DNA from 3 places in the Pedococcus sp. P2_F6 genome. Region 3 is predicted to be linked to each of the others. Evidence: predicted binding sites of a transcription regulator. Region 3 holds the regulator's gene; each other region holds the start of a gene.

The links. The regulator LexA, encoded in region 3, represses DNA repair genes until DNA is damaged. The targets are predictions, from matches to a motif close to TCGAACANNTGTTCGA.
Region 1: the regulator LexA is predicted to act here: its motif matches at 1,536-1,551, upstream of AC1DWP_RS10315 (HNH endonuclease signature motif containing protein).
Region 2: the regulator LexA is predicted to act here: its motif matches at 1,858-1,873, upstream of AC1DWP_RS01750 (HNH endonuclease signature motif containing protein).

What each region holds. Positions count from the first base shown of each region.
Region 1 covers NZ_JBFUEZ010000003.1:489,827-493,082, reverse strand. Annotated here, with positions in the region: gene AC1DWP_RS10325 (acyl-CoA dehydrogenase) at 1-963, shown strand, start outside; gene AC1DWP_RS10320 (DUF6458 family protein) at 1,067-1,324, opposite strand; gene AC1DWP_RS10315 (HNH endonuclease signature motif containing protein) at 1,566-2,888, shown strand.
Region 2 covers NZ_JBFUEZ010000001.1:370,081-373,336, forward strand. Annotated here, with positions in the region: gene rpe (ribulose-phosphate 3-epimerase) at 1-376, shown strand, start outside; gene AC1DWP_RS01750 (HNH endonuclease signature motif containing protein) at 420-1,850, opposite strand; FMN riboswitch at 2,065-2,193, shown strand; gene ribD (bifunctional diaminohydroxyphosphoribosylaminopyrimidine deaminase/5-amino-6-(5-phosphoribosylamino)uracil reductase RibD) at 2,315-3,256, shown strand, end outside.
Region 3 covers NZ_JBFUEZ010000005.1:10,801-14,056, forward strand. Annotated here, with positions in the region: gene AC1DWP_RS15175 (LysM peptidoglycan-binding domain-containing protein) at 41-439, opposite strand; gene lexA (transcriptional repressor LexA) at 695-1,420, shown strand; gene AC1DWP_RS15185 (hypothetical protein) at 1,632-1,844, shown strand; gene AC1DWP_RS15190 (DUF4259 domain-containing protein) at 1,820-2,233, opposite strand; gene AC1DWP_RS15195 (N-acetyltransferase family protein) at 2,303-2,842, opposite strand; gene AC1DWP_RS15200 (class I SAM-dependent methyltransferase) at 2,861-3,256, shown strand, end outside.

The DNA.
Region 1 (3,256 bases), on a different contig from region 3:
GCGATCTCGACGTTGTCGACCGCCTACCTCAACGCTCGCGACTACGCCAAGGAGCGCGTCCAGGGCGCCGACCTCACCCAGATGAACGACAAGGCCGCGCCCCGCGTGACCATCACGCACCACCCCGACGTGCGCCGCTCACTGATGACGCAGAAGGCGTATGCCGAGGGGCTGCGCGCGCTCGTGATGTACACCGCGACCCAGCAGGACATCGTGCACCAGGCGTTCCTCGAGAGTGGCTCCGAGGAGCTCGCCGAGGGCTCCGCCGCCGAGATCGCCAACCGGGTCAACGACCTCCTGCTCCCGATCGTCAAGGGCGTCGGCTCCGAGCGCGCATGGGTCCTCCTCGGGACCGAGTCGCTGCAGACCCTCGGCGGGTCCGGCTTCCTGCAGGAGTACCCGATCGAGCAGTACATCCGCGATGCCAAGATCGACACGCTCTACGAAGGCACCACGGCGATCCAGGGCCTCGATTTCTTCTTCCGCAAGATCATCAAGGACAAGGCCCAGGCCCTGTCGCACGTGGCCCTGCAGATCCAGGAGTTCGCCAAGGACCTCGGCGCCAGTGGCGGACGGCTCGACGCCGAGCGCGAGCTGCTCGGCACGGGCCTCGAGGACGTCCAGGGCATCATCGGCTACATGGTCGGCGAGCTGATGAAGTCCGACCCGCGCCAGGAGGGTGGCGAGCTGGCCAACCTCTACAAGGTCGGCCAGAACACCTCACGCCTGCTGCTGTCCGCCGGCGACCTCGTCATCGGCTGGCTCCTGCTTCGCCAGGCAGCGGTTGCGGCCAAGGCCCTTGAAGCAGAAGGGGTTTCGGCCAAGGACCGCGACTTCTACGAGGGCAAGATCGCTGCCGCGTCGTTCTTCTCACGCAACGTCCTGCCCAAGATCACCGCCGAGCGCGCGATCGCCGAGGCGACCGACAACGCCCTGATGGACCTCCCCGAGTCCGCGTTCTGACCCGTTCCCACGCAGGTATGCCGGGTGGTCCCGGCACGACGAAGCGGCACCGGATCAGTCCGGTGCCGCTTCGTCGTCGGTCAGGTGATGCCTGTGGGGTTGGTCAGGCGCGCGGGTCCACGTCGACCTCGTCGACACGGGTGCCGGTGGCCGGGTCGGTGTGGCTCACGCGGCGCGACGAGTAGCCGGCGCCCGTGGTGGTGCGGCGGGTGACGATCAGCGACAGCAGGATGGCCAGCACGCCTGCAGCCATGCAGATCCAGCCGATCATGCCGAGGTTGACCACGTCGGTGGACGCGTTGAGCGCGAAGGTCAGGATCGCGCCGACGACGATCAGGAAGGTGCCGACTCCGATGTACATGCTCACTCCTGGGGATTGCGGGCACTGGTCACCCGTTCCCTCAACTCTAATGGCCAAAAGCTCCTGACCTGCAGTGACGCGGCGCATTCTTCTCATACCGCCACGTCGCGACAGGGGCCGGAGAGCGGCACCGACTCGCCACCCCTTCCGGCAGCCCGTCGCGAGACCTGACCACCTTTCTGGCCAGTCTCTCTGTGGATTGTGCTTGTGTTCGAACAGATGTTCGACTATGGTTGCCTACATGTCAGCAGCCGCCAGCCTTCTCACCGCCCCACTCGGGACGGTCGAAGTGCTGCGCGAGATCGACGAGCTGCTGGATCGGGTCCACACCGGCGACGTGAGCGGCGGCACTGCCGCGGCGGCGGCCCTGGGCGACGTCGACCGGGTGATCACACGGCTGCAGGCCGTTCGGCTCTCACTCGTCGCCGAGGCTGACCGTTCTGAGGTCGCCGCCGACTCCGGGCTCACCGACACGTCAGCATGGTTGGCGGCGAGCACGCGGCGCGAGGGCGGTCAGGCGGCCCGTGACGTGCGGCTCGCGATGGCCCTGGATAACGGCCTTGACGCCACCCGTGAGGCCCTGGCCGCCGGCGACGTCTCCACCGAGCACGCCCAGGTGATCGCGACGGCCACCGCCCAGCTGCCCCACGGCGTGAGCACGCAGGAGCGGACGGCCATCGAGGCAGATCTCGTGCGCCGAGCCAAGCTGGTCGACCCGGGCACCCTGCGCAAGCAGGGCAGGCGGATCCTGTCGGTCGCGCAGCGTTCGCAGGCCGAGGTCGACGCCCACGAGGACCAGGTGCTGCGCAGCGAGGAAGATGCGGCGTTGGCCAAGGCGCGGCTGACGTGGCACCACAACGGCGACGGCACCACGACCGGCCACTTCACGCTGCCGACTCTTGCGGCTTCGATCCTGGCCAAGACCGTTCAACAGATCGCATCGCCCCGTCGGTTCGCCCAGCAGGCTGCCAAGGCGGCCAAGGCTGCAGGTGCCGCCACGCCTGCCGATGTCACAGCGGCCACCTGGGAGGCCTTCCAGGCGGACGGTGACTGGGCACACCGCTACGGCACGGCATTCGTCGAGCTGCTCGAGCACCTCCCCACCGACACGCTCAGCGGCAAGGTCGCAGCCACGGTGGTCGTCACGATCGACCACGACCAGCTCAAGGCTGCTGTCGGAGCCGCCCACCTTGACACCGGCCACGACATCTCCGCCGGGGAGGCCCGCCGACTGGCCTGTAATGCCGGCATCCTTCCGGCGGTTCTGGGTGGACGATCGGTTCCGCTGGACCTCGGGCGCCAAGAGCGATTCTTCACCGAGGCGCAGCGGGTCGCCCTCGCCACGACCTACGACACCTGTGCGGCGACAGGGTGCGATCGGCCCTATGCCTGGTCAGAGCTCCATCACGAGGATCCGTGGGCAAGCGGTGGTCGGACCGATCTGGCGCTGGCAGTCCCGGTGTGCGGATACCACCATCGCCGGATCCACGACCCGCGCTACTCACACCGGATCGACACGGACGGCCAGGGGAAGAAGTCCGTCATCTTCGCTCTCCGGACGTGAGGCGAGGACAGTTGGGCGGGGCGGCGCGGCGGCGCGGGCTGTGGCAGGCCCTGCGGGAGTTCGGCGGCGCGGCGGCGCGGGCTGTGGCATGCCCGGCGGGAGTTTGGCGGGGGCCGCGACTCAGCCGGCGAAGCCGCCTGAGTTGCCGCCGCCTGCGCCGGGAATCTTGAAGGATTCGGGCGGGCGTCCCGCGTCCCCTCGGTCGTCTTGTCCGTCGAACGTCGCCCCACGCCGCTGGAGTACCCAGGCAAGGACGCCGATCGCGACCAGCACTGCAAGCAGCCACCACATGTCGCCCACCCCTTCGCAGCGGCCCGCGCGGGAGCGAACCGATGACCCGAGGGTAGGCGCTGCGGCAGGATCTTGGG
Region 2 (3,256 bases), on a different contig from region 3:
CGCCCTGGCGAAGAACCTCCGCGCCCTGGATGTCAGGGCGGGCATGGCCATCAAGCCGGGCACCCCCTTCGCGCCCTACGAGGACCTCCTGCCCGACCTGGACATGGTGCTCGTCATGACGGTGGAGCCCGGTTTCGGCGGGCAGTCGTTCATGGCCGACCAGATGCCGAAGGTGGCCCAGGTGCGCGAGGCGGTGCGGCGCCTCGGTGGCGAGGTCTGGGTGCAGGTCGACGGGGGAGTGTCGGCCAAGACCATCGAGCAGTGTGCCGAGGCAGGTGCCGACGTGTTCGTCGCGGGATCGGCCGTCTACGGCGCCGAGGACGCAGCTGCCGCGGTGGACGAGCTGCGCGCCCTGGCGGCGACGCACGCCCACTGAGCAGACCGGCATACTCGTCGGTCCCGGCCGTGTCCTGGGGCCGTCAGCCGGACTCGTCCCAGCGGCGGATCGCGTCGAAGGGGTCGCGCTCGATCACTGCTGGCCCGGCGGGGGACCTCTCGGCTGCGCCTGAGACAACACGCAGTCGCGGCGTGAAGGTGTCCTCGAGCTCGCGATCGGAGGGAATCTCGATCTCAGCCCAGCGAGCTCGTTCCCCCGACGGTGGTCGGTAGGTCGTGACCCTGTCGTCGCACTCGCGCGAACCCTCGTCCGGTGGGGCGAGCTCGTCAGGCCCTGGCGGTCGCAACTGGTGCCCGTAGCGATTCACTACGACGAGCCCATCGTGGCGAGTCGGGTCTCCTGTGACGCTGAAGTCCCCGCGATCGATGGCGTCGTGGTGGAACGGACAGAGGCTGATCTGGTTGTCGTCGTCTGTGGCGCCACCGTGGGCCCAGTCGTCGAGGTGGTGGATCTCGACGAACCGGGTTGCGGTGCATCCTGGAAACCGGCATCCGCGGTCGCGGTCCTCGATCAGCCTGCGTGAGCGCCGGGGGAGGATGCGCATCGTGCGGCCGACGCTGATCGGTCGCCCCTGCGTCTCCCACACTGGCTGGAGCGCGCCGTCCGTGAGGAACCGCTTGACGAGCCGCGTCGGGATGGCGCCCCCGCCGTTGATCCAGGCGCCGTCCGTGTCCAGGTGGAGGTAGACCCTGTAGTGGCTGGCGCGGCTCGTGGAGGCAACGCCGGCCAAGGACCGCTGCGCGACCTCCGCGAGGCCATCCGCGTAGGTGGGTTGAGGGGCTGCAGGCGGGTCGCCGTCCCGCTGCTGGAGGAACAAGGCGTCCTTGGCCTCCTTGACGGCCTGTTCGACGAGCGCCCCGATCGTCGCGGGCGCGCTGTAGCGGAGCTGGAACCGGCCATCTCGGTCGTAGTGCATGGACAGCTCTGGCTTGGCACACGCACGACGCTCAGACTCGCCTTGCGGGCCGCTCGGATGGTCGAGCGCGACAGGATCCGCAGACACCCCGGGGGACGCGGACTCCACCTCGGTCGCAGGGTCGCGGAACGCGTGTCGGCTCACGGCGCGGCGCAGCTGCGGCACCGTGGCGTGCCGAGCCAGGTGGGTCATCGACGCCTGGTGGCTGGCGGGCACGTGGTGAGCCACGACGGCAGCCGCATCGAGCGACAGCTCACCAGCGCTCACCGCCGCGGCTGCATCCGGCAGCTCCGCGCGGCGTCGGGCCACCGCGACGACGTCGCGGGCGTGCGCGGGGGACAGGCCGGCTCGGACGATCAGGTAGTGCTCGGGGGAGCGGAAACCGCCGTCGCCCCAGTGCCCACCCTCAATCAGCTTCGCGACGATGTCGACCAGCTCGGCGTGGGCCCGGTTGAGCCGCCCAGCCACCATTGCCGTGCGGGTCCAGAGGTCCTGCTGGACCTCCTCCCGCTGCGTGGCGATAGCGCTGACCGACATGGCTCAATCGTACACCTGTTCGAATGGCAACGACAAGACCATCCACAACCAATTCTGTTGTGGCGCAATCCATTTCGCGGCCCTACCCATGTCAGAGGTAAGTGGTAGAGGCTCAGGCAGAGCTGGCAAGTGTTCTCCTGGCTGCCCCCTTCGTGAGGACCGTCACGCGGACGGGACGGCGCGCACCCACCCGTGCTGAGGCATACTGGACAGTGACGTGCTCCGGGGTCGGTGTAATTCCGAACCGGCGGTGACAGTCCGCGACCCGACCGCAGCCAGCGGCCGGTTGACTGGGTGGAACTCCCAGACCGACGGTGAAAGTCCGGATGGTAGGCAGCACGCGACAGCGGGACCAGTGGGTTCGCAGTGCGGCAGTTGCCGACCCTGCGTTCCGACCCTCGCCAGCAGGCCCGCCTGCACACCCCCGGAGCTCAGCCGACACGGTTTCGAGCAAGGGCAGGACAGTGGCAGAGCACTCCGCGACAGACACGGCGATGATGCGTCGTGCCCTGGGGCTGGCTGCCCATGGCCCCCGGGCCAACCCCAACCCACGCGTCGGGTGCGTCCTCGCGGACGCCGCCGGCGACGTCGTGGCCGCCGGCTGGCACCGCGGCGCGGGGACGCCCCACGCCGAGGCCGACGCCCTGAGCGCCGCGGGGGACCGCGCGGCGGGGTGCACGGCCTACGTCACCCTGGAGCCGTGCAACCACAGCGGGCGGACCCAACCCTGCGCGGCGGCCCTGCATGCCGCGGGCGTGGCTCGGGTGGTCTATGCCCAGACCGACCCCAACCCGGCCGCCGCGGGTGGGGCCAAGTGGCTGCGCAGGAGGGGTGTCAAGGTCGAAGGCGGCCTGCTGGCCGACGAGGCACAGGCCCTGAACGCGACGTGGACCCATCTGGTCACCACCGGGCGCCCGTGGGTGACCTGGAAGCTCGCGACCACGCTCGACGGTCGCAGTGCGGCGGCTGACGGGACCAGCCAGTGGATCACCGGCGAGGCCGCCCGGGCCGACGTCCACGAGCAGCGCTCCCGCAGTGGGGCGATCCTCGTGGGGACCGGCACGGCGCTGCTCGACAACCCACAGTTGACCGCGCGACGTCTCGACGGCTCGCTCTACCCCGAGCAGCCGATCCGGGTGGTCATGGGCGAGCGTGACCTCCCGCCGGACGCCCGTGTGCTCGACGACGCGGCTCCCACCTGGCAGCTGCGGACGCGCGACCCCAAGGACGTCCTGTCGGCGCTCGCCGAGGCCGAGGTGCACCACCTCTGGCTCGAGGGGGGTCCCACCGTCGCGGCTGCGTTCATGGCGGCCGACCTGGTCGACGAGCTCGTGGCCTACGTCGCGCCCGTCCTGTTGGGGCGCGGCCGCCCGTCGGTCAGCGACCTGGGGATCACGTCGATCGAC
Region 3 (3,256 bases):
GGGCACTCGACCGGCGCGCTCAGTCGGCAGCTGGCGGGTCTCAGCCGACGGCGGGGATGAGCAGCGTCTGACCGGCGTGGACGTTGCTGTCGGTCAGGTCGTTGGCGACCTGGATCTGGGCGACCGCCTCGGCCATGGACAGCTGCGGGAGCTGCTCGACCGCGATCTGCGACAGGGTCTGACCGGACTGCACCGTGGTGGAGTGGTCGATCACGGTGGCGGACGCGCCACCGGAGAACACGGCGATCGCCAGGGCCACGGCCGTCACCACGACGGTGAGCGTGATCGCGAGCCGGGCTGCACGGGTCAGGCGCAGCGGGGCGGCGGGAGCGACGGCGACCTCTGGGCCGGTGGGCACCGAGACCAGGCGGGGGCGAGCCGGGCGAACGGGGACCCGCACCGGTGCGGGGGCGACGTCCCAAGCGACTGCTGCACTCATCAGGTCCTCCATCGTGACGTGCTCTGCTGCGTTCCTCGAACGGGTGTGCGAAGAACTGCTTGACTGATTTCTAGCACGCATGTTCGAATCAATCAAGACACGCGTCGAACACATGTTTGGCACAGGCGTTCGAAGGCCATACGCTGTGTTCATGCCGCTAGCACATCAGAGGGCACTGACAACGGCTCCGCGAGCACCCGGCATACGGCACCTGACCTGCACCTGCACCCGAAACTGCTCAAGTGAGGAAGCGGCATGAGCGACGACAACGTCAAGGAACTGCCCGACCGCGATCGCGGTGACGGGCTCACCGTCCGGCAGCGACGGGTGCTCGAGGTGATCCGCAACTCGGTCGACCGGCGCGGCTACCCGCCGAGCCTGCGCGAGATCGGCGAGGCGGTCGGCCTCACCTCCCCCAGCTCGGTCGCCCACCAGCTCTCCACCCTCGAGCGCAAGGGCTTCCTGCGCCGCGACCCCAACCGGCCGCGCGCCATCGAGGTGGTCTCCCCCGACTCCCCCGCCGACATGCGGGGCTACCGCGGCGGCGCCTCCGCCGAGGACGAGACGGCGACCTACGACGAGACCGGGTCCGGCGACCAGCGCCCGGCTGCGACCTACGTGCCCGTGCTCGGGCGCATCGCCGCCGGTGTGCCCATCCTCGCCGAGGAAACCGTCGAGGACGTCTTCCCTCTCCCCCGGCAGATCGTCGGCGAGGGCCAGCTGTTCCTCCTCCAGGTCGTCGGCGACTCGATGATCGAAGCCGCGATCTGCGACGGCGACTGGGTCGTCGTCCGCCAGCAGCCCACGGCCGACAACGGAGACATCGTCGCGGCGATGCTCGACAACGAGGCCACCGTCAAGACCTTCAAGCGCAAGGACGGCAAGGTGTGGCTGATGCCGCACAACGCCGCCTTCGACCCCATCGACGGAGACCACGCCACGATCCTCGGCAAGGTCACGGCGGTGCTTCGTCGGGTCTGAGCTCGACGCTCAGGTCCGGCGACGTGTGCCGCGGAGCGCCTCGTGCGCTCCGCGGCACACGTGCGTGCAGGCGCGTCGTGGGGCCGGCACGAGTCGACCCATCATCCGTTCGGCTGATGGCTCATTCGCCCGAATGGACTGAAGCGGACCTCGCGGGCCCGTGTGCGTCACGTGCCCCGTAACAGGCGACTCGCACGTGCGTTCTCTACACATGGAGGCCCAACCCGACCCCGATCTCACCGACCAGGTGCTGGGGTCCGAGATCGAACTGCTCGCGGACCTGATCGACGCCGCGAGCCACGCCTGCTCGCAGCTGAACCTGGACCAGATCGACGCGGCTCTCGGGATCTGTCGGGCACAGGGTCAGCTCCCCGCCCAGTCCCCCGCCCATTCCCCCGCTCAGTCACCCAGCGCGTCGAGGTAGTGCGTGATCTTGGTGGCGAAGCGTTCGCCGCCGTCACCCTCGGCCCACAGCTCCCACAGCTCGTTGTCGTCTGACTGCATCGCCCGGTGCAGTGCCCGGGTGGCGAGCTCCTCCAGCTGTTCGTCCACCTCGATGGGTTCCTCGTCGACCCACCAGGGCACATTGCGTTCGCCCACGACGGATTCGAAGTCGTCGCAGGCAGCCACGAGCACCGCTGCGGCCACCGCCTGCGACATGGTCGGCGCCTCGATGTACCCCCGCGCGCGGACCACTTGGTCGAGGGCCGCCTCGACCCGCTTGCGTCGCACGTCCTGCTCGGACTCCTCGAGCTCGTCGAGCAGGTCGAGTGCGTCGTCGTTCTCGAACGGCCCGGCTCCGGTGGCGCCCATCTCCCAACCTCCACAGCGTGCGAACGATGCTCCTTCGAGGGTGCCAAGAGACGCAGCGACACGCCAGTCCTACTCGTGCGGAGTCATCCGTTGGTACCAGGCCGTGTCGACGTAACGACCGAACTTGTGTCCGACCTCGTGAAGCACTCCCACCCGCTCGAAGCCGCACGCGACGTGCAGCGCCACGCTGGCGTCGTTCGGTAGGGCGATCACGGCCACCTGGGTGTGCACCTCAGGTGCGGCGTCCAGCCGCGCCAGCAGCGCGGCATACAAGGTCCGTCCGAGGCCGAGACCGCGCGCGCCCTCCGCGAGGTAGACCGACACCTCCTTGGTGCCGTCGTAGGCCGGCCGCGGGCGAAAGGCACCGGAGAACGCGTACCCGAGCAGCTGCTCGTCCGCGCAGGCGACGAGGACGACGTTGCCGACGTTGCCGGCACCGGTGGCGGCGAGCTTCTCACCGAGGTATGCCGCGCCGCGGGGTTCGGTGTCGAAGGTCGCCACCGAGGTGCGGACCTGCTCGTCGTAGACGGCGGCCATCGCGGGGAGGTCCGCCGGCGTCGCGTCACGGACGACGATTGCGCGGCCGCTGTCCGGGGCAATGCTGCTCATATCGGCGATGCTAGGGGGATGAGCGACGAGCACGGCCACCGCCACGACCACAGCCACGGGACGCACGACTCGGCTGAGGCTTCGAAGCTGCCCGACCCCGACCGCGGTGGGCCGACGGACCGACAGGCCTTGTGGGACGAGCGGTATGCCGCCCACGAGCACGTCTGGAGCGCGACGCCCAACGCCGAGGTGGAAAGGATCGTGGGCGCCTGGCCGCCCGGTCGCGCCCTCGACCTCGGCGCCGGCGAGGGCCGACACGCCGTGTGGCTGGCCTCGAAGGGCTGGCGGGTCACGGCGGTCGACTTCTCGGCGGTGGGGCTGGCCAAGGGCGAGAAGGAGGCCTCCAGTCGCGGGCTCCGGATCGACTGGGTGGTGGCGGACGCCCGGTCCTGGCACCCGGCGCCCCTATTCCTC